DNA from 3 places in the Streptomyces sp. NPDC087310 genome. Region 2 is predicted to be linked to each of the others. Evidence: riboswitches for the same ligand, from Rfam matches in the RefSeq annotation. Region 2 holds a riboswitch; each other region holds the start of a gene.
What was found. Region 2 has a riboswitch for S-adenosylmethionine ahead of ACIO3P_RS02055 (aminotransferase class V-fold PLP-dependent enzyme). Riboswitches for the same ligand answer to the same signal wherever they lie in the genome.

Region 1 (9,848 bases), on a different contig from region 2:
TCCTTGGTGATGACGACGTTGCGGGCGCGGCCGAGCAGGTCGAGACCGGCGTTCTCCAGCTTGAGGCCGACCTCCTCGGAGATGACCGTGCCGCCGGTGAGGATGGCGATGTCGTTCAGCATCGCCTTGCGGCGGTCACCGAAGCCCGGGGCCTTGACGGCGACGGACTTGAAGGTGCCCTTGAGCTTGTTGACGACCAGGGTCGACAGGGCCTCGCCCTCGACGTCCTCGGCGATGATCAGCAGGGGCTTGCCGGACTGGATGACCTTCTCCAGCAGGGGAAGGAGGTCCTTCACGCTGCCGATCTTGGAGTTGGCGATCAGGATGTACGGGTCGTCGAGCGACGCCTCCATACGCTCCATGTCCGTGGCGAAGTACGCCGAGATGTAGCCCTTGTCGAAGCGCATGCCCTCGGTGAGCTCAAGCTCAAGGCCGAAGGTCTGCGACTCCTCGACGGTGATGACGCCTTCCTTGCCGACCTTGTCCATCGCCTCGGCGATGAGCTCGCCGATCTGGGTGTCGGCGGCGGAGATGGAGGCCGTCGAAGCGATCTGCTCCTTGGTCTCCACGTCCTTGGCCTGCTCCAGCAGGGCGCCGGAGACGGCCTCGACGGCCTTCTCGATGCCGCGCTTGAGGGCCATCGGGTTGGCGCCGGCCGCCACGTTGCGCAGGCCCTCGCGGACGAGCGCCTGGGCGAGGACGGTCGCGGTGGTCGTACCGTCACCGGCGACGTCGTCCGTCTTCTTGGCGACTTCCTTGACCAGCTCGGCGCCGATCTTCTCGTACGGGTCCTCGAGCTCGATCTCCTTGGCGATGGACACACCATCGTTGGTGATCGTGGGGGCGCCCCACTTCTTCTCGAGGACGACGTTGCGGCCCTTGGGACCAAGGGTGACCTTGACGGCGTCGGCGAGCTGGTTCATCCCGCGCTCGAGACCGCGCCGTGCCTCCTCGTCGAACGCGATGATCTTGGCCATGTGAAGTGGTCCTCCCGGACTGGGGTGGATTTCTCCGGACCGCGCTGGCGCCCGCGACGGACGGCCTGAGAGTCGGCGGTTCCTTGCCCCACCGGCTCTTCGGGCCTCACCGACCCGGTCCTAAGTTGTCACTCTCACTTGCAGAGTGCTAACGCCAATAATTAGCACTCGACCCCCGAGAGTGCAAGCGCCTACAGGACCTCGTTGGAGGGTCACGCATGAGGGGCCCGCATCCCTGGTGCGGGATGCGGGCCCCTCATGCGTGAGTGCGATGCGGAGTCTGTACCGAGTACGTGAGTGCGTCGGTGGCCGATCGCGCCGGGATCAGACGGCGAGCTTGACCATGTCCGCCTGCGGACCCTTCTGGCCCTGCGAGATCTCGAACTCCACTCGCTGACCTTCTTCAAGGGTGCGGTAACCGTCCATCTGGATCGCGCTGTAGTGGACGAATACATCCGCACCACCGTCGACCGCGATGAAGCCGTAGCCCTTCTCCGCGTTGAACCACTTGACGGTGCCCTGAGCCATGCCAACTCCCCTATTACTGGCCCTTGCACGGGGCCACACTTCGCGCCGGAACGCGTCGACCGCGGCTGAATGTATCTGCCCAACTGCCCTCTGCAACAGGTCAATCGGACGAGAATTCTGGGCGTGGCCGAACACGCATAGTGCTGAATCCACTGCGTTCCGGGACAAGTCGGGCCGGGCAAAGCGTACGTACGCCGCAAAAGGCTCCAGGACTTTGCCCTCATGTTGTCGCGTTCTCGCTCGCGTACGGAGCGGGCGACAGCGGGGCGTTCCCACACTCTACCGTGCTCAACCATGTAGAACGGCCCCCTCCGCTTCTGCTGCGGAGAGGGCCGTTCTGCGTTGCGTTCGGCGGCGTCAGCCTCCGGCGACCGCCGGGATGATCGAGATGCCCGCGCCCGCCGGCGTGGCGGTCTCCAGGCCCTGTTCGAAGCGGACGTCGTCGTCGTTCACGTACACGTTGACGAAGCGGCGCAGCTTGCCCTGGTCGTCCAGGACGCGCCCGGCGATGCCCGGGTGGTTCGTCTCCAGCGACTGGATGACCTCGGAGAGGGTGGCGCCCTCCGCGGGAACCTCGGCCTGGCCACCGGTGTAGGTGCGCAGGATGGTGGGGATACGGACCTTGACGCTCATGGTGGGAAGCCTTTCTCGGTGTCGGTGGTCAGCTCACGACGTGTCAGCTCACGACGTGGTCAGCTCGCGGCGAGGCCCGCGTCGCGGAACGCGTCGAGGCTCGGGCGGATCGTCGCCGTCGGGCCGGTCGTCGGGGCCACGGCGTCCAGCGTCTTGAGCCCGTCACCGGTGTTGAGGACGACGGTGGTGAGGGCCGGGTCGAGCACGCCCGCCTCGATGAGCTTCTTCGTCACGCCGACGGTCACGCCGCCCGCGGTCTCCGCGAAGATGCCCTCGGTGCGCGCCAGCAGCTTGATCGCGTCGACGATCTGCTCGTCGTTGACGTCCTCCACCGCGCCGCCGGTGCGCCGGGCGATGTCCAGGACGTACGGGCCGTCGGCCGGGTTGCCGATCGCCAGGGACTTGGCGATGGTGTCCGGCTTCTGCGGCCGTACGACGTCGTGCCCGGCCTTGAAGGCGGTGGAGACCGGCGAGCAGCCCTCGGCCTGGGCGCCGAAGATCTTGTACGGCCGGTCCTCGACGAGGCCGAGCTTGATCAGCTCCTGGAGCCCCTTGTCGATCTTCGTGAGCTGCGACCCCGAGGCGATCGGGATGACGATCTGATCCGGCAGCCGCCAGCCGAGCTGTTCGCAGATCTCGTACGCGAGGGTCTTGGAGCCCTCTCCGTAGTACGGCCGCAGGTTGACGTTGACGAAGCCCCAGCCCTCGCCCAGCGGGTCGCCGATGAGCTCGGAGCAGAAGCGGTTGACGTCGTCGTAGTTGCCCTCGATGCCGACCAGGTCCCCGCCGTACACCGCGGCCATGACGACCTTGCCCTGCTCCAGGTCGTGCGGGATGAACACGCAGGAGCGGAAGCCGGCGCGGGCCGCCGCGGCGCCGACGGCGCCGGCGAGGTTGCCGGTGGAGGAGCAGGAGAGGGTGGTGAAGCCGAAGGCGCGGGCGGCCTCGACGGCGATGGCGACGACACGGTCCTTGAAGGAGTGCGTCGGGTTGCCGGAGTCGTCCTTGATGTGGAGCGAGCCGGTGACGCCCAGCTCACGGGCGAGGTTGTCGGCCTTGACCAGCTTCGTGAAACCGGGGTTGATGTTGGGCTTCGAGGCGACGTCGGCGGGGACGGGCAGCAGCGGCGCGTACCGCCAGATGTTGTCCGGGCCCTCGGCGATGCGCTTCTTCAGCTCTTCGGGGGTGCCGCTCGGCAGGTCGTACGCGACTTCGAGCGGCCCGAAACAGCTCACGCAGGCGAAGATGGGGCCGAGGTCGAAGCGCTCTCCGCATTCGCGGCACGAGAGTGCGGCGGCGGGTCCGAGGTCGACGGTCTCGTTGGCACCGGTCTCGTTCGTACCGGTCGGGACGGTCTGCACAGCCATGATGGCGAGGCCCTTTCTCCTCATCTTCCTCGCGACGTACTTCGCCGCAAGACGGAATTGGCACCTTCCCCACCGTGACCTCGCGGTCGGCGGGAGGGTTGCCGGGACTTCAACGGGCCGTTCCCTCAGTCCCTCTGGATGAGCGCTATGGCGCCGGAGCCTGGGTCCGGTGCGTTTGTTCACGTGATGACCCCGGCATGCGGTGGTCATTCGTGTTGTTCAAGACTGTAACCGAAGGGGTGGAGGGTTGAGATAGTCGTCCGCACCGCGAGATGGATCACGTCGGGGCACATGTCGTGGCACATATCGCACCTCATCAAGGATCGCGCAGGGAGTACCGAACGTGCTGGAAGAGGTGGAGCACTGGCTGACCAGGCGTTCCTGGTCGGCGGGGGACCGTACGCTCGACCGGCTCCTGGCGGCGAAAGCGGCACGCGGCAGCACGGTCAGTGTGGTCCTGCCGGCGCTCGACGAGGAGGAGACCGTCGGCGCGATCGTCGCCGTCATCCGGCGTGAGCTGATGGAGCGGGTCCGGCTCGTGGACGAGCTGGTGGTGATCGACTCCGGCTCCACCGACCGTACGGCCGAGGTCGCCGCGGCGGCGGGCGCGCGGGTGGTGCACCGGGACGCGATCCTGCCGCGGCTGCCCGCACTGCCCGGCAAGGGCGAGGTGCTGTGGCGGTCGCTGCTGGTGACGAGCGGCGACATCGTGTGCTTCGTCGACGCCGACCTGCGGGAGTTCTCGCCGGACTTCGTCTCCGGGATCGTGGGCCCGCTGCTCACCGAGCCGCAGGTGCAGTTCGTGAAGGCGATGTACGACCGCCCGCTGGGCGGCGGCACTGGCGGCGGTACGGGCGGCGGCACGGAGGGCGGGGCCGTCCAGGGCGGGCGGGTGACGGAGCTGGTGGCACGCCCGCTGCTCAATCTGCACTGGCCGCGGCTGGCCGGTTTCGTCCAGCCGCTGGGCGGGGAGTACGCGGCGCGCCGCTCGCTGCTGGAGCGGCTGCCGTTCCCGGTGGGGTACGGCGTGGAGCTGGGCCTGCTGGTGGACGCGCTGCACACGGTGGGGCTGGACGCGCTGGCCCAGGTGGACGTGGGTGTACGGCTCCACCGTCACCAGGACGACCGGGCGCTGGGGCGGATGGCCGCGGCGATCTACCGTACGGCGCAGCTCCGGCTCCAGCGGGGCCATCTGGTACGGCCGCGGCTCACGCAGTTCGAGCGGGGCGAGGACGGTTTCACGCCGCGGACGCACGCGGTGGACACGGAGGAGCGTCCGCCGGTGCGGGAGATCGCGGAGTACACGGCCGGACGCGCGGCGTAACGTCGGATCATCGCACTACTTGCCTACATTCCTCCCTCATGGGCATGAATCTTGCGTTGTCGGGAGCTTCGGAGTTCACGCGGGTGCTGGCGCAGGCCGGGTCCACGGCCGAGCGGCTGTGGCTGCTGGGCGGCATGGCGTTCGCGCTGACCGGCGCCGGGGTGGTCGCGCTGGCTGCGGCGCGCGGGCGGCGCGACTGAGCGGGACGGCGCCGACCGAGCGGGCCGCGCGATCGAGCGGGCGGCGCGGCCGACCCGGCGGGGACGTCACACGCACCGTACGTTTGAGCGTTTCCGTGACGGGCTAGGTTTCGCGACATGGTTACCGAGCAGTCCGGCACCCCCGCGCCCGCCCGCGTCCTCGTGGCGTCCAACCGCGGCCCCGTCTCGTACACGCGGCGCGACGACGGCACGCTGGCGGCCAAGCGAGGCGGCGGCGGACTGGTGTCGGGCCTGTCGGCCATCGGGGCGGACGACGACGCCGTCTGGGTGTGCGCGGCGCTCGGCGAGGGCGACCGGGAGGCCGTACGGCGTACGGGGGGCCGCCTGGACCCGGCCGACACGGGCGGGCAGCGGGTACGGATGCTGGGCATCGAGCCCGAGGTGTACACGGCCGCGTACAACGACGTGGCCAACTCGACCCTCTGGTTCGTCCACCACATGCTCTACCAGACCCCGCTGGAGCCGTCCTTCGGCCCGGGGTTCCGCGCCCAGTGGGCCGCGTACGAGACGTACAACCGCGCCTTCGCCGAGGCGCTGGCGCAGGAGGCGGCCGAGGGTGCGGCGGTCCTGGTGCAGGACTACCACCTGGCGCTCGTCCCCGGGATGCTGCGCGCGCTCCGCCCCGACCTCAGGATCGGGCACTTCTCGCACACGCCGTGGGCGCCCGCGGAGTACTTCCGGCTGCTGCCCGACGACATCGCGGAGCGCCTCCTGCTGGGCATGCTCGGCGCCGACCGGCTGGGCTTCCTGACCTGGCGGTGGGCGGGGGCGTTCGCGGAGTGCGCCCGCTCGGTGCTGGCGGCGCGCGGCCTGACGGCGCACTGGCCGGAGGACGGAGCCGGGGACGGGGACGGAAGCGGGGACGGAAGCGGGGACGGCGGGCGCCACCTCACCTTCCCGCGCGGGAGCACCCCAGGACCCTCCGGCGGCCGGACGTATCTCGCGGTCCACGGCCTGGGCGCCGACGGCGACTTCCTGCGCGAGCGCGCGCACCGTCCGGACGTGGCCGAGCGGATGGTGACCCTGCGCGAGCAGATCGGCTCCACCCCGGACGGGGCCGACCGGAGGACGATCGTCCGGGTGGACCGTACGGAGCTGTCCAAGAACATCGTCCGGGGCCTGTTCTCCTACCGGCAGTTCCTGCTCGACCACCCCGAATGGCGCGAGCGCGTCGTCCACGTGGCCTTCGCCTACCCCTCCCGGCAGGACCTGGCGATCTACCGCTCCTACACGGAGGAGGTCCAGCGGGTCGCCGACGGGATCAACGCGGAGCTGGGCACGGACGGCTGGACCCCGGTCGTCCTGCATGTCCAGGACGACTTCGCACGCTCCCTGGCCGCGTACCGGCTGGCCGATGTGGCGCTGGTCAACCCCATCCGCGACGGCATGAACCTGGTCGCGAAGGAGATCCCCGTCCTCTCCGAGCGCGCCTGCGCGCTGGTGCTGTCGCGGGAGGCGGGCGCCTACGCGGAGCTGGGCGAGGACGCCCTGGTGGTGAACCCGTACGACATCAGCGCGACGGCCGCCGCCCTCCACGAGGCCCTGACGATGCCGACGGCGGAGCGCACGGACCGCGCCAAGCGCCTGGCCGCCGCGGCGACGGCCCTGCCGCCGCAGCGCTGGTTCCTCGACCAGTTGGAGGCGCTGCGGGCCTGAGGCCCCCACAGGACTTACGGGGCTACGGGGCTACGGCGCTACGGGGCCGCCGTACGCGCCAGTTCCGCCAGGAAGTCCGCCAGGGCCGCCGGGCCCGGGAGGACGAGGTCGGCCCGTTCGGCCAGTTCGGGGACTTCGGTGCCGCTGCACACCAGCAGGCCCGGGTGGCCGTCCGAGCGGAGTTTCTCGACCGCCGCGTAGGCCGGCAGATCGCCCAGGTCGTCGCCCGCGTACAGGACCGTCTCGGCGCCCGTCTCGCGGACGTACTCCAGCAGCGCCACGCCCTTGTCGACGCCCGGCGGGCGCAGCTCCAGGACCATGCGGCCCGGTTCGACGATCAGGCCGTGGCGTGCGGCGAGTCCGGCCAGCGGTTCGCGCAGCGCCTCGAAGGCGGCCTGCGGGTCGGTGGCGCGGCGGGTGTGGACGGCGACCGCGCGGCCCTTCTCCTCGATCCAGGTGCCGCGCCAGGCGCCGAACTGTTCGAGGAATCCGGGGAGTTCGGCGCGTACGGCCGCGACGCCCTCGTGCGGGGCGGGGGCGTGGACCGTACCGGAGACGGCGTCCCAGCGCTCGGCGCCGTAGTGGCCGAGGACGACCAGGTGTTCCAGCCCCGGCACCCCGGCGAAGCCGCCGTACCGTACCGCCACTCCGGCGGGGCGGCCCGTGATCACCGCGACGGAGGCGACGCGTGGTGCGAGGGCGGCGAGGGCGGGGACCGCGCGCTCGTGGGCGCGGGCCTGTTCGGGGTCCGGGACGATCTCGGCGAGGGTGCCGTCGAAGTCGAGCGCGACGACGGCGGCGCCGGGCCGGGCGAGAAGCGCGGCCAGGCCGTCGACGCCGGCGGGGGTGGTCGGTTCCGGCAGGGAGTACGAGTGGCTGCCCATGCCCCCGACCTTATCCACGTCCACCGGCGTACGGACAGAAATGTGGCCCGCGCCTCCGTCAGCGCAGGTCGCGGCGGGCCGCCCGGACCCTGCGGAGCCGGTTCACCGTCACCGGGTCGTGCTCCGCCGCCCTCGGGTCGTCGAGCAGCGCGTTCAGGAGCTGGTAGTAGCGCGTCGGCGAGAGGCCCAGGCGCTCGCGGATCTCCCGCTCCTTGGCGCCGGGGCCCGGCCAGCCGCGCCCTTCCATGGCGAGTACGGCACGGTCCCGCCCGGACAGGGCCGGGGTGGGCCGGGGCTCCGGTGCGGGCTCCGGCCCGGCGGCGGGGTCAGCGGCGGGCTCCGGTGCGGGCTCCGGCCCGGCGGCGGGGTCAGCGGCGGGCTCCGGATCCGGCTCAGCGGCAGGATCGGGATCGGGATCAGGGTCAGGCGAGGTCATATCAATGCCACGCTACTCGGACGCCTCCGCCGCCGACGCGTCCCTGGCGATCTGCCCCAGCACCGCCCCCGGGCTCGCGCCGGGCTCGACCGCCCTGCCGATGTTCTTCTTGAAGCTCTCGCTCACCTGCGACCACGAGTTCTTGCCGTACGGGAACAGCTCCGACTCGGGCAGCGCCGTCAGGAACGTCTTCAGGTCCTGGTGCTCCGGGTCGGCGAGCATCCCCGCGTTCGCGCTGTAGGTGACCGGCAGCAGGTCGTACTGGCCGGCGAAGCCGAGCACGTTCTTGTCCTCGTACGCGAAGTCCAGGAACTTGCCGATCTCCTGGCGGTGGCCGTTCTGCTTGAAGGCCATGATCCAGTCCGAGACGGCGACCGACGACTTCGGCTTGCCGCTCTCGCCGGGCATCGGCACCATGCCGACCTTGACGCCCCGCTTCACCGCGTCCTTCATCAGCGTCGGGTGCCCGTTGAGCATGCCGACCTCGCCGCTGGTGAACGCCTTGAAGGCGGTGGCGCGGTCCAGCTTCCCGGGCGCGACCGGGCCGGTCAGTCCCGGCTTGACGAGGTTCTTCTGGAGCCAGGTGAAGGTGCTGACGTTCACGGGCGAGTCGATGCTGTACGAGCCGTCGGCGGTGTCCGTGACGCCGCCCCCGCCGCTCAGCAACCACATCAGGGCCTCGCCCTGCGCCTCCTCGGTGCCGAGCGGCAGGGCGAAGGGGGTCGTCACGCCGTCGGCCTTGAGCGCCTCGGCGTCGGACTTGATGTCGTCCCAGTCCTTCGGGGCGCTCACCCCGGCCGACTCGAAGAGGTCCTTGTTGTAGAAGAGCAGCCGCGTGGAGGCGACGAACGGCATCCCGTACTGAATACGGTTGACCTCGCCGGCCTCGGAGAGCTGGTCGAGGAAGTTCGCCTGGGTGGGTACGGAGAGAAGTTCGTCGGCCGCGTAGAGCTTGTCGTCCTTGGCGAAGTTGGAGTACGAGCCGATCTGCGCGATGTCGGGGGCCTTGCCCTCCTCGACCATCCGCGCGACGTCGGCGTCGATCGTCTTCCACGGCCGGATGTATATGTCGATCTTGATTCCGGGATTGTCCTCCTGGAACGAGCTCGCCACGGATTCCCAGTAATTCCGGGAACTGTCCTCGGAGTTGGTGCCGTACTCCGCGGCGACCACCTTGAGCGTGACATCTCCGCTGCTTGAGGGACCGCCGCAGCCCGCCAGCGACGCCGTCATGCCGAATGCGGCCACTGCCGCCGCTGCGGTCCGGTGGTGACCGCGGTATCCCCGGTGGCGCTCTCGTACAGGTCGCACAGGTCTGTTCCCCGCCTTTGTGGTTGCCTTTGTCGTTCTCGCCGTTGCGCGTAAGGCCACCGACCGGCCCCCCGTGACGCACTGTCGAACAAGTGATTTTCCCTCATACGGAGGTTTGGGGTCTACCGGGTGGCGGTTTCGCTTCCGCAACGCCCGATTTCCCGCGTGTGCGCGGCGTGAATGTTCTGTTCTTTTGTATGGACTGACAACAATCCGAAGTCATCGCCGAAGCCATCACCGGGGCCATCAGGAGGCATCAGGTGTAGTGGACTAGACCTTTCACGGGTTCACACGCGAGACTGTCCCCGTGAGATCCGACAGGCACGCCAGACACGTCATCGCCCTGGATGTGGGCGGCACCGGCATGAAAGCCGCCCTCGTCGGCGCGGACGGCGCGCTGCTGTACGAGGCGCGGCGCGCGACGGGGAGGGAGCGCGGCCCCGAGGCCGTCGTCGAGACCGTCCTCGCCTTCGCGGCGGAGCTGCGCGCGTACGGTGCCGAGCACTTCGGG
Region 2 (9,848 bases):
CAGCGAGGTCTTCTCGGTGACCGGTACGTACGACCTGATCGCCATGGTCCGGGTCGCCAAGCACGACGATCTGGCGGATGTGATCCCCGGCCGGATCAGCAAGATCGAGGGCGTCGAGGGCACGGACACCCACGTCGCGTTCCGTACGTACTCCCAGCACGACCTGGAGGCGGCCTTCGCGATCGGACTCGACGCGTAGGACCGCCTCCGGCGGGTACGTCAGCGCTACGCGGCGGCGCCGTCCCGGTCCGGGACGCAACGGCCGTCCTCCGTACGGTAGTTCCACCGCGCGCCGTCGCTCACCAGCTCCCGCACCGCCCGCACGAAGCGCTCCACGTGCTCGTCCGGCGTCCCCGCGCCGAAGCTGACCCGGATCGCGTTGAGCGAGCGCTCGCCCGGCTCCGCCTCCGGGGCGCCGCACTCCCCCGGGTCCTGCGGGTCGCTGCCCAGCAGGGTCCTGACCAGCGGGTGGGCGCAGAACAGACCGTCCCGTACGCCGATGCCGTACTCCGCGGAGAGCGCGGCGGCGAAGTGCGAGCTGTTCCACCCCTCGACCACGAACGACAGCACGCCGACCCGCGCCGCGTCGTCGCCGAAGAGCGAGAGCACCTTGACCTCGGGCACCTCCGCCAGACCGGCGCGCACCTCGGCGACCAGCCGCTGCTCCCGCGCGGCCAGCGCGTCGAAGCCGGCCTCGGTGAGCGCCTTGCAGGCGGCGGCGATCGCGTAGACGCCGATGACGTTGGGCGAGCCCGCCTCGTGCCGGGCGGCCGTGGTGTGCCAGTCGACGTCCACACCGCCGTCGGCACGGCGCGCCACCTTGCGGCTGGCGCCGCCGCCCGCGAGGTACGGCTCGGCGGACTGGAGCCAGTCGGCGCGGCCCGCGAGCACTCCGGAGCCGAACGGCGCGTACAGCTTGTGGCCGGAGAAGGCGATCCAGTCGACGTCGAGATCCGCGATGTCCACCGCGTGATGCGGTACGAGCTGCGCGGCGTCGAGGACGATCCGGGCGCCGTGGGCGTGTGCGGCGGCGGCCAGCTCCCGTACCGGCCACAGCTCACCGGTCACGTTGGACGCACCCGTCACACAGACCAGCGCCGGGCCCTGCGGGTCGCGCGAGGCGAGCGCGCGCTCCAGGGTGGCGACGGCCTCGTCCGTGGTGCGCGGGGCGTTGAGGTAGGTGACCCGGGCGTCGCGCCAGGGCAGCAGGGACGCGTGGTGCTCGGTCTCGAAGACGAAGACCTGGCAGTCGGCGGGCAGCGCGGCGGCCAGCAGGTTGAGCGAGTCGGTGGTCGAGCGGGTGAAGACGACCTGGTCGCCGGCGCGGCAGCCGAGGAACTCCGCGACCGTGCGGCGGCTGTTCTCGAAGAGGTCCGTGGAGAGCTGCGAGAGGTAGCCGGCGCCGCGGTGGACACTGCCGTAGTACGGGGCGTACGCGGCGACGTCGTCCCACACCCGCTGGAGGGCCGGGGCGCTGGCCGCGTAGTCGAGGGCCGCGTACGTCACCTCGCCGCCGGTGACGAGGGGGACGGTCACATCGGCGCCGAGCACGGGGAGCGGGGCCGCACAGGCGGGGTCGTCGGCGGTGGGGGCGACGAAGGCGGTGGCGGTGGGGGCGGCGGCGTTCGGGCGTGCGGACATGGCGTTGTCTCCCGGCGAGGAAAGTCGGAACGGCTTCAGGACCCGCACGGCTCCACGACTCCACGACGGAGCGGCGCCGGATGATGCGGGGATGCCTCGACGCACGGAACGGACCGCGCGGAGGTGGTTGAAGAAGGGGCGAGGATCCGACGGATCCTGAAGCCCTAACGCATTCGCTTGCTCACGAGACTGCTCCCTTGAGGACCAGGACCCCAAAGGTGGCAAGGGGTCCGCGCTTGCCGCAGACCTCGCTGCCTACGGCCTGGTCTTCACCCGGGGCACCCCGCCACGGACGGAGGGTTGCCGGACAGCGAGCCGGGGCCTTAATCGCTGTCACTCATGACCTTGGCCGAAAGTATGGCACAGGGGCGCGGACCGCCCAAGTCGCCGTCCGCGATACGGGACGGGCCCGTCCAACAGGAGGGGGCCGGGCGCGTGTTCCGCGTCCCGGCCCCTCCCTCCGTCAAGCGGTCAGGCGTTGCTGGCCGCCACCCAGCGGGCCAGCGCGTCCCGCGCCGCGCCCGAGTCGATCGCCTCCGCGGCCCGCGCGATCCCCGCCACGAGCTGGGTCTCCAGCGGGTCCCCGGTCGGGTCGAGCGCCACCAGCGCCGCCGCCGCGTTGAGCAGCACGGCCTCCCGTACGGGTCCGCCCTCGCCGGCCAGCAGCCGGCGGGCGACATCGGCGTTGTACGAGGCGTCCGCGCCGCGCAGCGCCTCCACGGGGACCAGTTCCAGCCCGACGTCCCGCGGGTCGAAGGGCTGCTCGGTGACCTCGCCGTCCCGTACGGTCCACACCCGCGAGGTCGCGGTGGTGGTCAGCTCGTCGAGCCCGTCGTCGCCGCGGAAGACCAGCGCCGAGTTGCCGCGGGCGGCGAGCACCCCGGCGACGATGGGCGCCATCCGCGCGTCCGCCACGCCCACGGCCTGGGATCTGACCCTGGCCGGGTTGGTGAGCGGGCCGAGGATGTTGAAGGTGGTCTGCGCGCCCAGCTCCTTGCGCGCCTTGGCCGCGTACCGCAGCGCCGGGTGGAACTTGACCGCGAAGCAGAACGTGATGCCCGCCTCCTCCGCGACCTCCACGACCCGCCCCGGCGTCAGCTCCAGATTGACGCCGAGCTTCTCCAGTACGTCGGAGGCACCGCTCGCGGAGGACGAGGCGCGGTTGCCGTGCTTGACGACCTTGGCGCCGGTGCCCGCCACGACGATCGCGGACATCGTGGAGATGTTGACGGTCTTGGCGAGATCGCCGCCGGTGCCGACGATGTCGACCGTACGGCCGGGCACCTCGATGGTGTTGGCGTGCGCGTACATCGCGCGGACCAGCCCCGAGACCTCCTCGACGGTCTCGCCCTTCGCCCGCAGCGCGACCGCGAAGCCGGCGATCTGCGCGTCGGTGGCCTCGCCGCTCATGATGCGGTCCATGGCCCACGCCGTGTCGTCGGTGGACAGGTTCTCGCCGCGCAGCAGGGGGTTCAGTACGCCGGGCCAGGTGCGGGCCGCCACGGTGTCGCCTCCGACGGGGGTAACAGCGCTCATGCTCGCTCCTGGGTGTCTGGGACGGCTGCGTGGGCTTCGTACGGCGTGACGGCGTACGGCCCGGCCGCAAGCCTATCGGCGTACGCCGCGCCCGGCGGAGGGGTGCCCGTACTCCGGACGCGGCGGACGTACGGGCACACACGCCGAGGGCCCCGGCCGGCTCCCTGGGGAGACCGGGCCGGGGCCCTCGGTGGTGGCGACCTGTTTCAGGCCGGGCGATCAGTGGTGGCCGTGGCCGCTGGTGATCTCCTTGTACTCCTCCGCGGTGGGCTTGGGAAGCTGGTTGTGCTCGCCGTAGTAGCCCTTGCTCAGCTTGACCCTGAGCCGCTCGACGGGCGACACCTTGCGGCGTACCCCGTTCTCGTCGGTCTCGGGGCCGAGCTCGGCGGGCTTGTACTGCTCGTGCGCGGTCAGCTTGTGCAGGTCGGCCTGGTCCAGCGGGGTGTGGACCTCGACGAACTCACCGTGCGGCAGCCGCTTGATGACACCGGACTCGCGTCCGTGCAGCACCTTCTCGGCGTCGCGTCGCTGGAGACCGATGCAGATCCGCTTGGTGACGATGAAGGCGATGACCGGTCCGGCGAAGAAGGCGATCCGGACGAACCAGGTGATCGCGTTGATCGACAGATGGAAGTGCGTCGCCCACAGGTCGTTCCCGCCACCGACCAGCAGGATGAAGTACCAGGTCAGCCAGGCCACACCGAACGCCGTACGGGTCGGTACGTTGCGCGGGCGGTCCAGGATGTGGTGCTCGCGCTTGTCGCCGGTGACCCAGGACTCGACGAACGGGTAGACCGCGATCGCGACCAGCACCAGCGGGAAGATGATCAGCGGGATGAAGACACCCAGGACGAGCGTGTGTCCCCACGCGTTGATCTCCCAGCCGGGCATCACACGGATGAGGCCCTCGGAGAAGCCCATGTACCAGTCGGGCTGGGCGCCGGTGGAGACCTGGTCGGGCCGGTACGGGCCGAGGGCCCAGATCGGGTTGATCGTGGCGATGGCCGAGACGATCGCGATGACCCCGAAGACCAGGAAGAAGAAGCCTCCGGCCTTGGCCATGTAGACCGGCAGCAGCGGCATGCCGACGACGTTGGTGTTCGTCTTGCCGGGGCCGGCGAACTGCGTGTGCTTGTGGTAGAAGACCAGGATCAGGTGGGCCACGACCAGGCCCAGCATGATGCCGGGCAGCAGCAGGATGTGGACCGAGTAGAACCGGGCCACGAAGTCGCCGCCGGGGAACTCGCCGCCGAACAGGAACATCGACAGGTACGTTCCGACGATCGGCACCGACAGGACCGCGCCCTGCATGAACCGCACACCGGTGCCGGAGAGCAGGTCGTCGGGGAGCGAGTAGCCGGTGAACCCGGTGAACATGCCCAGGACGAACAGCAGGAAGCCGAACAGCCAGTTGACCTCGCGCGGCTTGCGGAAGGCGCCCGTGAAGAAGACGCGCATCATGTGGACCATCATGGCCGCGAGGAAGATCAGCGCCGCCCAGTGGTGGATCTGCCGGATGAGCAGACCGCCGCGGACGTCGAAGCTGATGTCCAGCGTGGAGGCGAACGCCTCCGACATCATCACGCCCTGGAGCGGGACGTAACCGCCGTGGTACTCCACCTCGTTCATCGACGGGTGGAAGAACAGCGTCAGATACACACCCGTGAGGATGATGATGATGAAGCTGTAGAGGCAGATCTCCCCGAGCATGAAGGACCAGTGGTCCGGGAAGATCTTCCGCATGTTGGCCTTGGCCAGGCTGTAGATACCCAGCCGGCCGTCCGCCCAGTCGGCCACGCGCTCGCCCGCGGGCGCTTTGCGGGCCTTGTCGTCCGTCGTGGCTGTGGTTGTCGTGGTACTCATCCGCGCTCCCAGAAGGCAGGGCCGACGGGCTCGGCGAAGTCGCCGAGTGCCTCAAGGTTGCCCTCAGCGTTCACGCCGATATGCAACTGCGGCAGGGCGTGACCGGCGGGGCCGAAGATGACGCGCGCGCCGTCGGAGAGGTCGAAGGTGGACTGGTGGCACGGGCAGAGCACGTGGTGCGTCTGCTGCTCGTACAGGCTGATCGGGCACCCGACGTGGGTGCAGATCTTCGAGAACGCCACGATCCCCTGGTGGGACCAGTCCAGCTCCTGCTTGTCCTTGATCTCGTCCGGCTGAATCCGGACGATCATCAGGGCGGCCTTGGCGATCTCCTTCTGGAACTCCTCGCTGTGCTGGTCCAGACCCTCGGGCATGGCGAACGTCAGCGAGCCCGTGATGACGTCCTCGGGACGCAGCGGCTCCATGGTGTTCATGTTGATGAGCTGCTTGCCCTTGGCCCACAGCGTCGTGCGGAGCTTCTTCTCGGGCAGCGGACCGAGGTCGCGCAGCAGCACGACCCCGGAGAGCGGTACGAGCGCCAGCGCGCCGAACATCGTGTTGCGGATCAGCTTGCGCCGGCCGAAGCCCGACTCGGCCGCACCCGCGGCGAAGTCCTCCAGGACCTTCGCCTTGACCTCCGGCGACGCCTCGATCGGGTGCCGGTCGTCGGCGATCTCCACGTCCGACATCAGCGTGCGGGCCCAGTGGACCGCGCCGGCGCCGATGGCGAACAGGGCGACACCGAGGGTCACACCCAGCGAGAAGTGCAGGATGCTGACGTGCCCGAACGGGAAGATGAAGACGCTCTTGTCGACCGGGAAGGCGACGAAGGAGGCGATGAACGCCACCGTCGCCAGCATCGACAGCAGGAACAGGCCGGCGACGGTGCGCTCGGACCGCCTGGCCGCCCGCTCGTCGATGTCCTGGATCCGCGGTTTGTGGGCCGGCAGCCCCGGATCCGCGAAGGGATCGTCGGCGCGCTCCACCTCGCCGTGCGCGGCGACGTGCCCGCTCGGCAGGTTCTCGTCTACTGAATTCTCTTGGCTACTCATGACTTCTTGGCCTTAGCGGTGTGGGCCGCGACCCAGACGGCAACGGCGATCAATGCGCCCAGTCCGAAGATCCAGGCGAACAGGCCCTCGCTGACGGGGCCGAGGCCGCCGAGGGAGAGGCCGCCGGGGCTGACGGTCTCATCCCCGTTCACCGCCTTGACGTACGCGATGATGTCCTTCTTCTGCTGCTCCGGCATCGTGGAGTCGGGGAAGGAAGGCATGTTCTGCGGGCCGGTCTGCATGGCCTCGTAGATGTGCTTCGGATCCACGCCCTCAAGGCTCGGTGCGGATTTGCCGTGTGTCAGCGCACCACCCTCACCGGTGAAGTTGTGGCACTGGGTGCAGTTGGTACGGAACAGGTCGCCACCGTTGGCGATGTCGGCACCGTCGGGGCTGTACTGGTTCTCGGTCGGCGTGATCGGACCGGCGCCGAGGGACGCGACGTACGCGGCGAGCTGGTCGATCTCCTTCTGGGAGTAGATGACCTTCTTCTTCGGTACCTGCGCGCCGGGCTGCTGGGCCGGCATCCGGCCGGTGCCGACCTGGAAGTCCACGGCGGCGGAGCCGACGCCGACCAGGCTCGGACCGTCGGAGGAACCCTGACCCCCGGTCCCGTGGCAGCTTGCGCAGCCGACCGAGTAGAGCTTCTTGCCCTCCTCGATGGCCAGGGACTGGGCGGTTTCGTCAGCCTGTGCCTTGCTCGCGGGCGCGAACGTGGCGTACAGCCCCCCGGTGACCGCCAGCGCGAAGAGTAGGACGACGACCGCCGCCAGCGGATGGCGTCGTCGTGCGGAGAGCTTTTTCACGGATTACCCCGGTGTCAGGATCTTCTGCGTCGGTGCTTCTGGACTGTGTGCGTAGGGCGGCGCGCGTCGGGCGCGGCGTCCCGCTACTTGATCAAGTAGATCGTGGCGAAAAGGCCGATCCAGACGACATCGACGAAGTGCCAGTAATAGGACACGACGATGGCGGCGGTTGCCTGCTCGTGGGTGAACCTCTTGGCCGCGTACGTCCTGCCCAGGACGAACAGGAACGCGATCAGACCCCCCGTCACGTGCAGACCGTGGAAGCCGGTGGTCAGATAGAACACCGAGCCGTACGGGTCGGAGGAGAGCGAGATGCCGTCCTTCTTGACCAGCTCGGTGTACTCGAGGACCTGGCCGCCGATGAAGATCGCACCCATCACGAACGTGATCACGAACCACGCTCGGAGCTTCTTCACGTCACCGCGCTCGGCGGCGAAGACGCCGAGCTGACAGGTGAGGGAGGAGAGCACCAGGATCGTCGTGTTCGCCGTCGAGAACGGGACGTTCAGGGCATGAGCCATTTCCTTCCAGTACTCAGCCCCCATCACCGATCGCAGGGTGAAGTACATCGCGAAGAGGGCCGCGAAGAACATCAGCTCGGAACTCAGCCAAATGATGGTTCCGACACTGGTGAGGTTCGGCCGATTGACCGACGGGTGCGCGTGCCCGGTTTCTACTGTCGTTGCTGTCGCCACGACCGACATTATGTCGGTCGCTTATCCCGCGCTGACTCCCGGGGTGCCGTTCGGTGTGTCCATGGGCTGTGTCCAGCTCGAACGGCCCAGCGAAGGACTGTCCTTACCCGTGCTGACAGGGTGTCCGACGGAGTACGATCCGCGCATCGGTTCAGGGCCGTGGAGCCCTGGAGCCCCCGCAGACACCGATGTCACGGAGGAACAATGCAGCCGACCGCCACCGTGCTGGTCTACAGCGACGACGCGAACACCCGCGAGCAGGTCAGGCTGGCGGCGGGCCGGCGGCCGGCCGCCGATGTCCCACCGGTCGAGTTCGTGGAGTGCGCGACCCTTCCCGCGGTGATCGAGCGGCTGGACCGCGGCGGGATCGACGTCTGTGTGCTGGACGGTGAGACGGCCCCCGCCGGCGGTATGGGCGTCTCCCGGCAGATCAAGGACGAGATCTTCCACTGCCCGCCCGTGCTGCTGCTGATCGGCCGCCCGCAGGACGCCTGGCTGGCCACCTGGAGCCGCGCGGACGCCGCGGTGACGCTGCCGGTCGAACCGGTCGGCTTCGCGGACGCCCTGGCCTCCCTGCTGCGCTCCAGGCTCTCCGTGGAGGTCTGACCCCGCTCACGTACCCGGACGGCGGTCACGGGGCCCTGGGCCCACGCGACCGCCGTCCGGGCTGTCAGCCGTCCGGGCTGTCAGCGGCGCTCTAGATCGCCGGGCGCAGCCGTGCCGAGTCGGCGGGCGAGCTGCCCTCTCTGAGGCCGGCCTGGAGGACGCTGCCCTTGCGCCAGTCCTTCCAGTCCACGTTCCAGTCCCCGTAGCCGTTGCCGAATTCCTCCATGTAGTCACCGGCGCTGTTGATGACCTGGACGATGTCGCCTTCCTTCACCGTCTCGAAGAACCAGGCGGCGTTGCCGGTGGACATGCCGGTGCAGCCGTGGCTGACGTTGGCCGCGCCCTGGGAGCCCAGGGACCACGGGGCGGCGTGCACGTACTCACCGCTCCAGGTGACTCTGGTCGCCCAGTAGACCGGCAGGTCGTACCCCTCGCCGCCGCCGATGCCGACGGACGTGCCGCGCATCCGTACGAAGTACTCCTTGCCGAGCACGACCTTGATGCCGTTGCGGGTGGAGAAGCCGGGCTTCCCGGTGGTGACCGGGATGCTGTTGATCTCCTCGCCGTTGCGGTAGATCGTCATGTAGTGCGCCGAGGCGTCGGTGATGGCCTCGATCCGGTCGCCGATGGTGAGCTTCAGCGGCTTGGTGGCGCTGCCGTACAGCTTGTCCCCGATCTTCACCCCTTCGAGGTTGCTGGTGGCGGTGATCTTGCTGTTCGCCGGCCAGTACTCCTTGGGGCGGAAGTGCATCGTCTCGTCGTCCACCCAGTGCCAGGTGCCGCCCTCCGCCGAGGGCGTGGAACGTACCTTCAGGGAGCGCTCGACGACGGCCCTGGCCGCCTTGGACTTGACCGGCTGGCTGAGGGTGGCGGTGATCGGCTGGCCGACGCCGTACGTGCCCGCGTCGGGGCCGAACTCGACCTCCAGGGTCTTCTTCGCCTTGGCGGTGTCGAAGGTGAGCCGCCGGGAGCCGGGCTTGCCCTCCTCGTTCTCCGTGGCGACCCTGACGGTGTAGCGGGCACCGGCGGCCAGTGGGGCGGTGGAGTGCCAGCGCATCCCGTCGGCGGTGAGTTCCCCCGCCAGGTAGTGGCCGCTCGCGTCGACGGCCGTGACGTCCGTGATGCGGCCGTCACGGTTCTTGGAGACCACTTCGAGCGGCTTGTCGGGGTTCACCTTCTTGCCGCCCGCGGTGACGCTGAACACGATCTGGCCGTCGGCGTCGTACGGCTTGTCGGAGAGCGGGTGGGTGTCGGGGCCACCGCACGCGGTCGCACTCGCCCCGAGGGACACGACCAGTACGGTGCAGCTCAGGATGGCGCGCAAGCGTGGCGTGTGGTTCATGTGCTCACGGTAAGAAGATTCTCCGCCGGCAGCGCGACGGGTGATGCAAACGGGGGGCCCGGCCTCTCCTGGTCGGAGAGGCCGGGCCCCCTGTCGATGCCGTACGCGTCTACTGGTTCTGGTTCTCACCGCGGTAGAACTCGAAGACCCAGCCCCACAGGCCGACCAGGATCAGCGGCAGGGAGAAGTACAGCAGCCACCAGCCGATGGCGATGGCCAGGAAGGCCAGCGCGCCACCGATGGCGAGCGAGAACGGCTGCCAACTGTGCGGGGCGAAGAACCCGACCTCGCCGGACTCGTCCGCGAC
Region 3 (9,848 bases), on a different contig from region 2:
TACGCAGCCGGACCCGGCGGACCGGGACGAACGCCGCGGAGTCCACCGACGCCCGGGTCCTGGCCGCCGCCAGGCCGTCCCGTACCGACGCGTCGACGTACACCCCGTCGGCGCGGCCCAGGGGCAGCACCCGGATCTCGACGCCGTGCTGGACGGCCTCCGCGGCGTGCCGGCGCAGCCCGATGTCCCACGCCGGGCCGTACCAGAAGTGGTCGGCGACGAGGCGCCCGTCGATGTAGGCGCGGGCCACGTCGCCGGTGTACGTGAGCCGCAGCAGCACCTCTCCGCCCTCGTCGAACACCGCGCGGGGGACGGCGATCCGGTGGACCGACGCCTCCGCGAAATCGGCGTCCACCGGCGCCGAGGCGCGGCGGTGCGGGCCGCCGTCACGGGCGGGCGGCGCCACGGCCCCGGCGCGTACGCACGCGACGGTGGCGGCCCCGGCCCCGGCCGGGGCCACCGATGCCGTCCAGGTGGTGAAGACGCCGTCGGCGCGGGGCCCGGAGAGCCCCGTCGTCCAGTCGGCGGGTGTGCGGAGTCCGGCGGCGGGCGCGGGCGCCAGGGCGAGGGAGACGGTCTCCGCCTCGGTGGGGACCCGCAGTTCGCCCCCGTCGGCCAGCACGGCGTCGTCGCAGAGCACCAGCCGCTCCGCGTTCCAGATCCGGACCCGCTGGAGACGGCGCCCCTGCTCCTCGGTGAGGAAGAGCAGCCGGACAGGACCCTCGGGCCCGGTGACGGTCACCACCGCGTCCGTCCCGGGCCCGTTGACCGTCACCACCGCGTCCGTCCCGGGCTCGGTGATCTCCACCACCGTCCGGCCGTCGCGCGTGGTGCTCGTGGCCGGTGCCGACACCGAAGCCCCGGCGGGCAGCGGGAACTGCGGGGCGATCCCCGCCGTGGCGGCGAACACCGCGGTCGGCACCCCGTCGATCGCCAGCCGGGTCAGCGGCTGCGCGCTCACCCAGTCGAGCCGTACGCCCGGCCCCGCCGCGTACCCGAGGGGCCACACGAAGTGCGCACCGGACGGCACGGTCACCGGCGTGGCCGGAACCTGTCGCGTACAGCCGTCGAGTCCGACGCGGAAACGGACCCCGTGGTGGTCGGGGAGGGGTTCGTGGGGCTGGTGGTTGTTGACGAAGAGGAAGCCCTCCGTACCGCTGGAGCGCACCGCCCAGCGGAGCGTGGACCGGTCGTCGAGGCCGTCCGGGCACGCGTCGGGCAGCCGCAGCGGCATGTCCGCGAGCCGTGCCCCGGAGTCCTGGATCAGCAGATGCTGCGCGCGCAGCGCGTGGAACGAGGGGCGCACCTGCCCGAACTCGCCCAGCGGTGCCTGGAAGTCGTAGCTGACCGACGGCAGGTCGTTGGGGTAACCGGTGGCGTGCGACTCCTGGTTGGGCAGCGCGAGATCCAGCCGTTGCGAACAGCCGTGGTAGAGGTAGTACCCCTGCCAGACCGAGCCGCTGCCGAGCTTGGCCAGCGCCAGCGCGGAGACGTCCGCGGTCCGCACCAGGGGCCGCCGGTGGTACGCGACGGCCATGCCCGAGCCGAGCTCACAGGTGAGGTACGGGTAGCGCCGGTCGTCCGGCACCCCGCGGCTCGCCCGCGTCGCGGAGCGCAGATCGGCGCCGATGGCGGGGTCGTCCCTGACCGGGGTGAAGAAGTAGTGCCGGCGCATCTCCCGCGCCCAGCCGTCGTGCGCCTCCGCCCAGAACGCCTCCGGGTAGCCGCCGTACACCGGCAGCAGGAGATCGCGCGGGAGGTCGGCGGCGTCCCACCCCGTGGCGGTCCACAAGGGCGCGGCGATGCCCGCGGCCTCCGCGACGCGGCGCAGCGTCGCCAGATGCGCGGGCGCGTCGTACAGCTCGTTCTCGATCTGTACGGCGACGACGGGACCGCCCTCGTCGTAGGAGAGGCCGCGCAGCTCCCGGCCGATCCGGGCGAAGTACCGCTCGACGAGCGCCAGATAGGCCGGATCGTCCGTGCGCGGGACGCAGCTGGCGCCGTCGAGCCAGTCCGGGAAGCCGCCGCCCCGGCACTCACCGTGCGACCAGGGGCCGACACGGACGGCGACGGACAGCCCGAGGCCGCCGCAGAGCAGGACGAAGCGGCGCAGATCGCGGCCGCCGTCGAAACGGAAGGTCCCGCGGCTCTCCTCGTGCTGGTTCCAGAAGAGGTAGGTGGCCACGGTGTCCACCCCGCCGGCCCGGATCTTCAGCAGCTCCTCGCGCCACTCGGCGGCCGGATAGCGGCTGAAGTGGAATTCCGCCATCACCGGAAGCCAGGGGACCCCGCCCCGCAGGATCCTGCGGCTGTCGGGGACCAGCGGGACGCGTACGCCGTCCGGGCTGCCCATCGACAGGTGACCCGACGGTCCGGGCGGGGGAGTGTGCAGGTCATGGGCGTGCAGCGACAACACGACGGACGGCTCCTGCGTCGGCGGACGGCGGGGAAGATCGCCTCATCGTCGGCACGGTCCAGGACCGTGTCAAGAAGCACTCCTCGCCCAGGCGCGCCACGGGGGAGCGGCACATCTGGCCGGTATCAGTCTTTCCCGATCCGCCGTCCTGTGATCCAGGTGTGATGTTCATGTGATCCACCTCGTCTTCAGATCGCCGCCACGGGGTGTTACGTTTCTCGATGTCACGAGTCCCAGCGACAAGCCCCGGCTTGCTGGGCGGCAACCCTCCTTCTGCGGTGGGGTGCCCCGGGTGATGACACGGCTCCACGCGCACACCGATGTGCCGGGAGCAAGCGCGGACCTGTCAGCCAGGTCCAGTACCTGGGACGGGAGCACGAGATGACAGCGGACGCGGTGCCTCACAGAGCGTCGTCCTGGTGCCCCGTCCAGCGGCCCCCGCTCGTCGAGCGGCCGGCGAACCATCACCCACGGGCCGGCGCGCCGTACGACGCCACCCCGCACCGAGGAGCCCTTCCCTCATGAGACCTGCCCTGTCACGCCCTCGCGGGCGACGCTCCCTGCTCGCCCTCGCCTCGGCCGTCACCGTCCTCGCCGCCGTCGCCGGCTGCGGTGTCGACACCGGCGGCTCCGGCGATGGCGGGTCCGGTACCAAGGGGGAGCAGATCACCGTCACCGCGTTCGCCGGCCCCTGGGGTGAGCTCTTCAAGAAGTCCTTCGTCGCACCGTTCGAGAAGGACACCGGCATCAAGGTGAACCTCGTGTACGGGGCCGACTCGGCCTGGCTCACCAAGCTCCGCGCCGCGGGCGGCAAGGACGCGCCGTTCGACGTCGTCGCCCTCACCCCCGGCTCCCTGCACCAGGCGGTCGGCGGCGGTCTCCTCCAGCCGCTCAAGACCGGCGACCTGAAGAACTGGAAGCAGCTCGACCCGGTGCTCACCCAGCAGTCCACGGTCGACGGCTCCTCCTACGGCGTACCGCTGACCACCGGCTCCAACGGTCTGCTCTACCGCACCGACAAGATCAAGCAGGCGCCGCGGGACTGGACCGACATCTTCGACAAGAAGTACTGCGGCCATGTCGCGCTGCCCCCGCTGACCTACAACGCGGGCCTGGAGTTCTTCTCCGCGCTGGTCTCCCAGGACGGCGGCAAGCTCTCCGACCCCGCCGACGTCGACAAGGCGTTCAAGAAGCTCGCCGCGCTCAAGGGCTGCGTCTCGGCGTACCCGGCGGACGCGGGCAGCGTCTCCACCGTCCTGCAGAACGGCGACGCCTGGATCGTGCCCTTCTGGGACGGCCGCGCCTTCGCCATGGCCAAGGAGGGGCAGCCGATCGGCTTCAGCTACCCGGCGTCCGGCGCCGTCGGCGCGCTGACCTCGTACTACGTGCCCAAGGGCAGCGCGCACACCAAGGCCGCCTACACGTTCCTGAACTACCTCAGCGCCGCCCAGCACCAGAAGCCCTTCGCCGAGGGCACCTTCTACGGCGCGGGCAACGACACCATCGACTACAGCCCCGACTTCAAGGACAAGGTCAAGTACGGCGAGGCCGTCTACAAGACCTTCACCTGGGTCGACTACAAGACGGCGACCCCCAAGCTGAACGAATGGCAGCAGCGGTGGAATCAGATCTTCAAGTGACCGGGCAGCGGCACGACACCGGCGGCGGGACCGCCGCGCACATCGACATCGAGGGTCTGGCCGCCGGGTACGAGGGGCAGCGCATCCTCGACGTCGACCGGCTCTCGATCCGGCGCGGCGAGTTCCTCTCCGTCCTCGGCCCCAGCGGCTGCGGCAAGACGACCCTCCTCAACAGCCTGGCGGGGTTCGTCCGCCCCACCGCGGGCCGGATCACCCTGGACGGCACCGACCTCACCGACGTCCCCACGCACCGCCGGGGGCTCGGACTGGTCTTCCAGAACTACGCCCTCTTCCCGCACATGACCGTCGCCGGGAACGTCGCGTACGGACTCAAGGTGCGCCGCACCGAGCGCGCCGAGCGGGACGAACGCGTCGCCGAGGCGCTGCGCCTCGTCGGCCTGGAGGCGTACGCGGACCGCAGGCCGAAGCAGCTCTCCGGCGGCCAGCAGCAGCGGGTCGCCGTGGCCCGCGCGCTGGCCACCCGGCCCGCGGTGCTGCTGCTCGACGAGCCGCTGTCCAACCTCGACGCCAAGCTGCGCCGCGAGATGCGGGTGGAGCTGCGGGAGCTCCAGCAGCGCCTCGGCATCACCATGGTCTTCGTCACGCACGACCAGGAAGAGGCGATGTCGCTCTCGGACCGGATCGCCGTGATGAACGGCGGCCGGGTCGAACAGCTCGGTACCCCCACCGAGGTGTACCGGACGCCCGCGACCCGCTTCGTCGCCGAGTTCATCGGCGCTGCCAACATCCTGGAGGGCACCGGCGCCGTGGACGGGACGCTCCACCTGGGCGGGGTCGGGCTGGACTCCGGCCTGGCCACGCTGCCCGACGGGGAGACGGTCACCCTCGCCGTACGCCCGGAACGCGTCACCGTCCGCGCCGTCGAGGCCGACAGCGACAACGACGGCGACGCCGGTGCTTCGGCCACGGCCGAGCGCGGCTCCGGGATCGTCGGCTACCGGGCGTTCACCGGGGAGGCGTGGCAGGCGCAGATCGTCGTCGCCGAAGGCGTCGTGGTCAACGCCAGGACGGCCGAGGAACCCCCGGCCGTCGGCGCGCGCGTCACCTTCGGCTGGTCCGCCGCCGACGTCATCGTCCTCGGACCCGCGGAGGGGCCCGGGGGAGACGCTGCCGCCGGGGACGCCATGAAGAAGGAGGCGACGCCCGGATGAGCGCGCCCGCCGCCCGCGCGCCGCGCCGGCTGCGCGGGCTGCTGCCCGTCACGCCGGTCGTGGTCTTCCTGCTGGCCCTGTTCGTGGTCCCGCTCGTGCGGGTCCTCGCGCTCAGCTTCCATCCCTCGGACGCCAACGGCTACCCGCTCGACGGCTACTCGTTCACGCAGTACCGCAGGGTCTTCACCGAGTCGTTCTTCTCCGAGTCCCTGTGGCAGAGCCTGTTCACCTCGCTGCTGGTCACCGTCCTGTGCGTGCTGCTCGGCTTCCCCGCCGCGTACGCGCTGGCCCGCGCCCGCAAGGGAGTGGTGCGCACCCTGCTGTTCGTCGCGGTCGTCTCCCCGCTGCTCACCAGCGTGGTCGTCCGCAGCTACGGCTGGGTCGTGCTCTTCTCCGCCAACGGCGTGGTCAACCGGACCCTCGTCGGCCTCGGCATCCTGGACCAGCCCGCACCCCTGCTGACCAGCTACCTCGTGGTCGTCGTCTCGGTCACCCACGTCCTGCTGCCGTTCGCGATCCTGCCGCTGACGACCGCGCTGGGCGGCATCGACGACAACCTGGCCCGCGCCTCGCGGAGCCTGGGCGCCGGGCCCGTACGGACCTTCTGGAAGGTCACGCTGCCGCTCAGCCTGCCGGGCATCACGGTGGGCGCCACCGTCGTCTTCCCGCTGGCCATGGGCATCTACATCACCCCGCTGCTGGTCGGCGGCGCCAACCAGCCCCTCGCCGGGCTGCGCGTCTACTCCCAGATCACCAGCGTCTTCGACTACCCGGTGGCGGCGGCGCTCAGCCTCACGCTGCTCCTGCTGACCCTGGTGGGCGTCTCCGCCCTCGGCACCGGATTCCGCTTCTGGGAACGGAGACTCCATGGCTGACCCGGCCGTCGACCGTACGCACGACCACCCCGCCGCCGACCGGTCCGTGAAGAACGCCGCGCTCCAAAAGGGGAGCCCGCCGTCGCGCAAGGGCGCGGGCCGGGGCTCCGTCCTGCTGCGCCGCGCCGGGCGGACCGCCGTGGCGCTGCCCGCCGTCGCCGTCTTCCTCTTCCTGCTGGCGCCGCTCGCCGTCCTGGCGCTCAGCTCCCTCAACTCCACCAGCTCCCTGAGCTTCCCGCCCAGCGGGCTCTCCCTGCGCTGGTACTCCGAGGTGCTGTCCTCCCCGGACTGGCTGGTCTCCTTCCGGCTCAGCGGGGTCCTGGTGCTGCTCGTCGTCCTCACCACCGTGACCATCGGCACGCTCGCCGCGTACGGCCTGGTCCGCGGCGACTTCCCCGGCCGCGGCCTGCTCTCCGGGCTCGCCCTGGCCCCGCTGATGGTCCCCGAGATCATCATCGGTCTCGGCCTGCTCTACTACTTCCAGGGCCTCGGCCTGGTCAACACCCTCCCCGGGCTCTGGCTGGCGCACTCCCTGGTCGCCCTGCCCTTCGTCATCCGTACGGTGATGGTCAGCGCCCAGGCGCTCGACCCGGCCCTGGAACGCGCGGCGGCCACGCTCGGCGCCGGACGGGCCCGTACCTTCCTCACCGTCACCCTGCCGCTGCTGCGGCCCGGCATCCTCGCCGGAGCGGTCTTCGCCGCCGTCACCTCGCTCGGCGAGGTCGCGGTCTCCGCGCTCGTCTCCGGCTCCAACACCACCACCGTGCCGGTCCGTATCTTCTCGGCCGTCCAGTTCCAGCTCGACCCCTCGGTGGCCGCCGTCTCCACGCTCCTGATGCTCGTCAGCGTGCTCGTCCTGGTGGCCGTCGACCGGTTCACCAACTTCTCGGAGGTGCTCTGACCGTGCCCGCTGACCCCACCGCCGCAGCCCCGGGCCCCCGCGCCCGCGTCGGGATCGATGTGGGCGGCACGTTCACCGACTTCGTCCTCGCCGTCCCCGGCGAGCGGAGCGCTCCGCTCCACCACAAGGAGCCCAGCACCCCCGGCGATCCGGCGCGCGCCGTCGCCGACGGGCTCGCCGCCGTCCTCGACCGGGCCGGGCTGCGCCCCACCGATCTCGCCGCCGTCACCCACGGCACCACCATCGGGCTGAACGCGATCATCCAGCGCCGCGGCGCCCGGATCGCCCTGGTCGTCACCGAGGGCTACCGGGACATCCTGGAGATCGGCCGCAGCCGCATGCCGTCCTCCTTCGACCTGCACGCCGCCAAGGAGGAGCCGCTCGTCCCCCGGGACCGGATCGTCGAGATCCCCGCGCGGCTCGGCCCGGACGGCCGCCCCGTACGCGTCCCCGACGACCGGGAACTGGCCCGGGTCGCCGAGGAACTGCGCGCCACGGACGCCGAGGCCGCCGCCGTGCTCGTCCTGCACGGCCACACCGACCCCGCCTTCGAGGCGGAGGTCACCCGGCGGCTCGCCGCGCTCGTCCCCGAACTGCCGCTCACCTCGTCGGCCGCGATCTGGCCCGAGGTCCGCGAGTTCGAACGCGCCCTCGTCACCTGCCTCAACGTGTACATCCAGCCGCTGATGCGCCGCTACTTCGACCGGCTCGAAGCGCTCCTCGACGGGCTCGGCGTCACCGCCCCCGTCTACATCGCCGCGTCCAACGGCGGCTCCCTCAGCCTGCGTTCGGCCGCCGAACGGCCCATCGAGACCGTCCTGTCGGGACCGGCCGCCGGTGTCACCGCCGCGACCCGGCTCGGCCGCGCCGCCGGGATCAGCCGGCTCGTCACCTTCGACATGGGCGGCACCAGCAGCGACATCGCCGTCGCCGTCGACGGCGAACCGGAGTTCGCCACCCACACCACCATCGGCGGACTCCCGCTGATCCTGCCCGTCGTCGCGGTCAACGCCATCGGCGCGGGCGGCGGCTCGGTCGTACGGGCCGACACGTACGGAGCCCTCAAGGTCGGCCCGTCGAGCGCCGGCGCCGACCCCGGGCCCGTCGCCTACGGCCGCGGCGGCACCCGCCCCACCGTCACCGACTGCTATCTGCACACCGGCGTCATCGACCCCGCCACCTTCCTCGGCGGGCGGATGACCCTCGACGCGCCCGCCGCCGCCCGCGCCCTCGGCCTGGTCGGCGACGAACTCGGATTCGCCACCGCCGACCCCGGCGCTGCGGCCGACCGGGCGGCCGACGGCGCGCTGCGGGTCGCCACCGCGGGCATGGCCGTGGAGCTCCAGAAGACCCTCGCCGGACGCGGCCTCGACCCCGCCGAGTTCACCCTCGTCCCGTTCGGCGGCGCCGGCCCCACCCACGCGGCCGTGCTCGCCGAGGAGGTCGGCATCCGCGAGATCGTCGTCCCGCACGCCGCCGCCACCTTCTGCGCGCTCGGCGCGGTCGGCGCCGACCTGCGCCGCGACTTCGCCCGCAGCCTGCGCCGCGACCTCGACGACACCACCGTCGCCGCACTCCGCGACATCCTCGCCGGGCTGGAGGAACGCGCCCGTACCTGGCTCGCCGAACAGGGCCCGGAGACCGCGCCGCCCGTCCTCACCGTGGCCGCCGACATGAGCTACACCGGCCAGGCGTACGAGCTGCGCGTGGAGCTGTCCGGCGAACCCACCCTGGCCGCCCTCACCGAGGCGTTCCACCAGGAGCACGAGCGGCTCTACGGCTTCCGCGACGCCACCGCCGCCGTACGGCTCGGCACCGCCCGCCTCGCCATCAGCGCCGCGGGCCCCGATCTCGCCACCGTTCCCGCCGAGGCCACCGCGGACGGCCCGCCGCCCGCGCCCGTCGGCCACCGCACCGTCCTGCTCGCCGGGGACCGCGTCACCGCCGACGTCCACCGGCGCGACGCGCTGCGCACCGGACACACCCTCGCGGGACCCGCCGTGATCGAGCAGGACGACACCACCGTGCTCGTACCACCGGACTGGTCGGCCACCGTCGACCCGCTGGGCAACCTCCGGCTCCGGCACTCCTGACCACCACAAGGCAAGCCACGGCAAGGCAAGGACGCACCCGACCATGAAGCTCGACCCGGTCACCCTGGAGATCATCGGCAACAAACTCGGCGCCCTCACCGAGGAGATGTGCCTCACCCTCCAGCGCACCAGCCGCTCGCTGTACGTCAAGGAGACCGCCGACTTCTGCTGCGCGCTCGCCGGACCCGACGGTGCCTTCACCGCCTACCCGCGCGGCATCGGCGTCTCCGGCTTCGTCGGACTCGACGTCCGTACGGCCGTCGACCACGTGGGCCCCCTGGAGCCCGGCGACGTCATCATCACCAACGACCCGTACACCTCGGGCGGTCTGGCCACCCATCTCACCGACATCCAGCTCATCGAGCCGTACTTCCACGACGGTGAGATCATCGGATACGGGTGGGCGTTCATCCACTGCTCCGACATCGGCGGACGGGTCCCCAGCAGCCTGGCCCCCACCAACCACGAGATCTACCAGGAGGGACTGCGCATACCGCCGGTCAAGCTCCTGCGGGCCGGTGAGCCCAGCCGTGACATCGCCGCCCTCCTCCAGGCCAACAGCCGCACCCCCGAGGCCAACGACGGCGATCTGCGCGCCATGCTCGCCGCCCTGCGCACCGGCCGCGAGCGGCTGGCCCGGGTCGTCGCGCAGCACGGCGCCGCCGATGTCGCCGCCGCCCACACCGACCTCGTCGACCACACCGCCGACAAGGCCACCGCCGCGCTCGCCACCCTGCGGGACGGCAGCTAC

Region 1: it holds a riboswitch for S-adenosylmethionine, as region 2 does, so the genes downstream of both, thrC (threonine synthase) here and ACIO3P_RS02055 (aminotransferase class V-fold PLP-dependent enzyme) in region 2, are expected to answer to the same signal.
Region 3: it holds a riboswitch for S-adenosylmethionine, as region 2 does, so the genes downstream of both, ACIO3P_RS26405 (ABC transporter substrate-binding protein) here and ACIO3P_RS02055 (aminotransferase class V-fold PLP-dependent enzyme) in region 2, are expected to answer to the same signal.

Annotation. Positions count from the first base shown of each region.
Region 1 is NZ_JBIUYF010000005.1:600,090-609,937, forward strand. It holds gene groL (chaperonin GroEL) at 1-977, opposite strand, end outside; gene ACIO3P_RS21905 (cold-shock protein) at 1,302-1,505, opposite strand; gene ACIO3P_RS21910 (ubiquitin-like small modifier protein 1) at 1,863-2,138, opposite strand; gene thrC (threonine synthase) at 2,198-3,505, opposite strand; SAM riboswitch class I at 3,523-3,650, opposite strand; gene ACIO3P_RS21920 (glucosyl-3-phosphoglycerate synthase) at 3,849-4,829, shown strand; gene ACIO3P_RS21925 (hypothetical protein) at 4,868-5,029, shown strand; gene ACIO3P_RS21930 (trehalose-6-phosphate synthase) at 5,147-6,706, shown strand; gene otsB (trehalose-phosphatase) at 6,745-7,590, opposite strand; gene ACIO3P_RS21940 (DUF3263 domain-containing protein) at 7,649-8,026, opposite strand; gene ACIO3P_RS21945 (ABC transporter substrate-binding protein) at 8,039-9,259, opposite strand; gene ACIO3P_RS21950 (ROK family protein) at 9,645-9,848, shown strand, end outside.
Region 2 is NZ_JBIUYF010000001.1:557,703-567,550, forward strand. It holds gene ACIO3P_RS02050 (Lrp/AsnC ligand binding domain-containing protein) at 1-199, shown strand, start outside; gene ACIO3P_RS02055 (aminotransferase class V-fold PLP-dependent enzyme) at 226-1,641, opposite strand; SAM riboswitch class IV at 1,869-1,986, opposite strand; gene trpD (anthranilate phosphoribosyltransferase) at 2,113-3,177, opposite strand; gene ACIO3P_RS02065 (ubiquinol-cytochrome c reductase cytochrome b subunit) at 3,397-5,040, opposite strand; gene ACIO3P_RS02070 (Rieske 2Fe-2S domain-containing protein) at 5,037-6,092, opposite strand; gene ACIO3P_RS02075 (c-type cytochrome) at 6,089-6,898, opposite strand; gene ACIO3P_RS02080 (heme-copper oxidase subunit III) at 6,982-7,602, opposite strand; gene ACIO3P_RS02085 (hypothetical protein) at 7,798-8,199, shown strand; gene ACIO3P_RS02090 (Ig-like domain-containing protein) at 8,291-9,541, opposite strand; gene ACIO3P_RS02095 (cytochrome c oxidase subunit 4) at 9,651-9,848, opposite strand, start outside.
Region 3 is NZ_JBIUYF010000007.1:114,360-124,207, forward strand. It holds gene ACIO3P_RS26400 (beta-galactosidase) at 1-2,416, opposite strand, end outside; SAM riboswitch class IV at 2,639-2,760, shown strand; gene ACIO3P_RS26405 (ABC transporter substrate-binding protein) at 2,938-4,056, shown strand; gene ACIO3P_RS26410 (ABC transporter ATP-binding protein) at 4,023-5,228, shown strand; gene ACIO3P_RS26415 (ABC transporter permease) at 5,225-6,103, shown strand; gene ACIO3P_RS26420 (ABC transporter permease) at 6,096-7,004, shown strand; gene ACIO3P_RS26425 (hydantoinase/oxoprolinase family protein) at 7,007-9,097, shown strand; gene ACIO3P_RS26430 (hydantoinase B/oxoprolinase family protein) at 9,141-9,848, shown strand, end outside.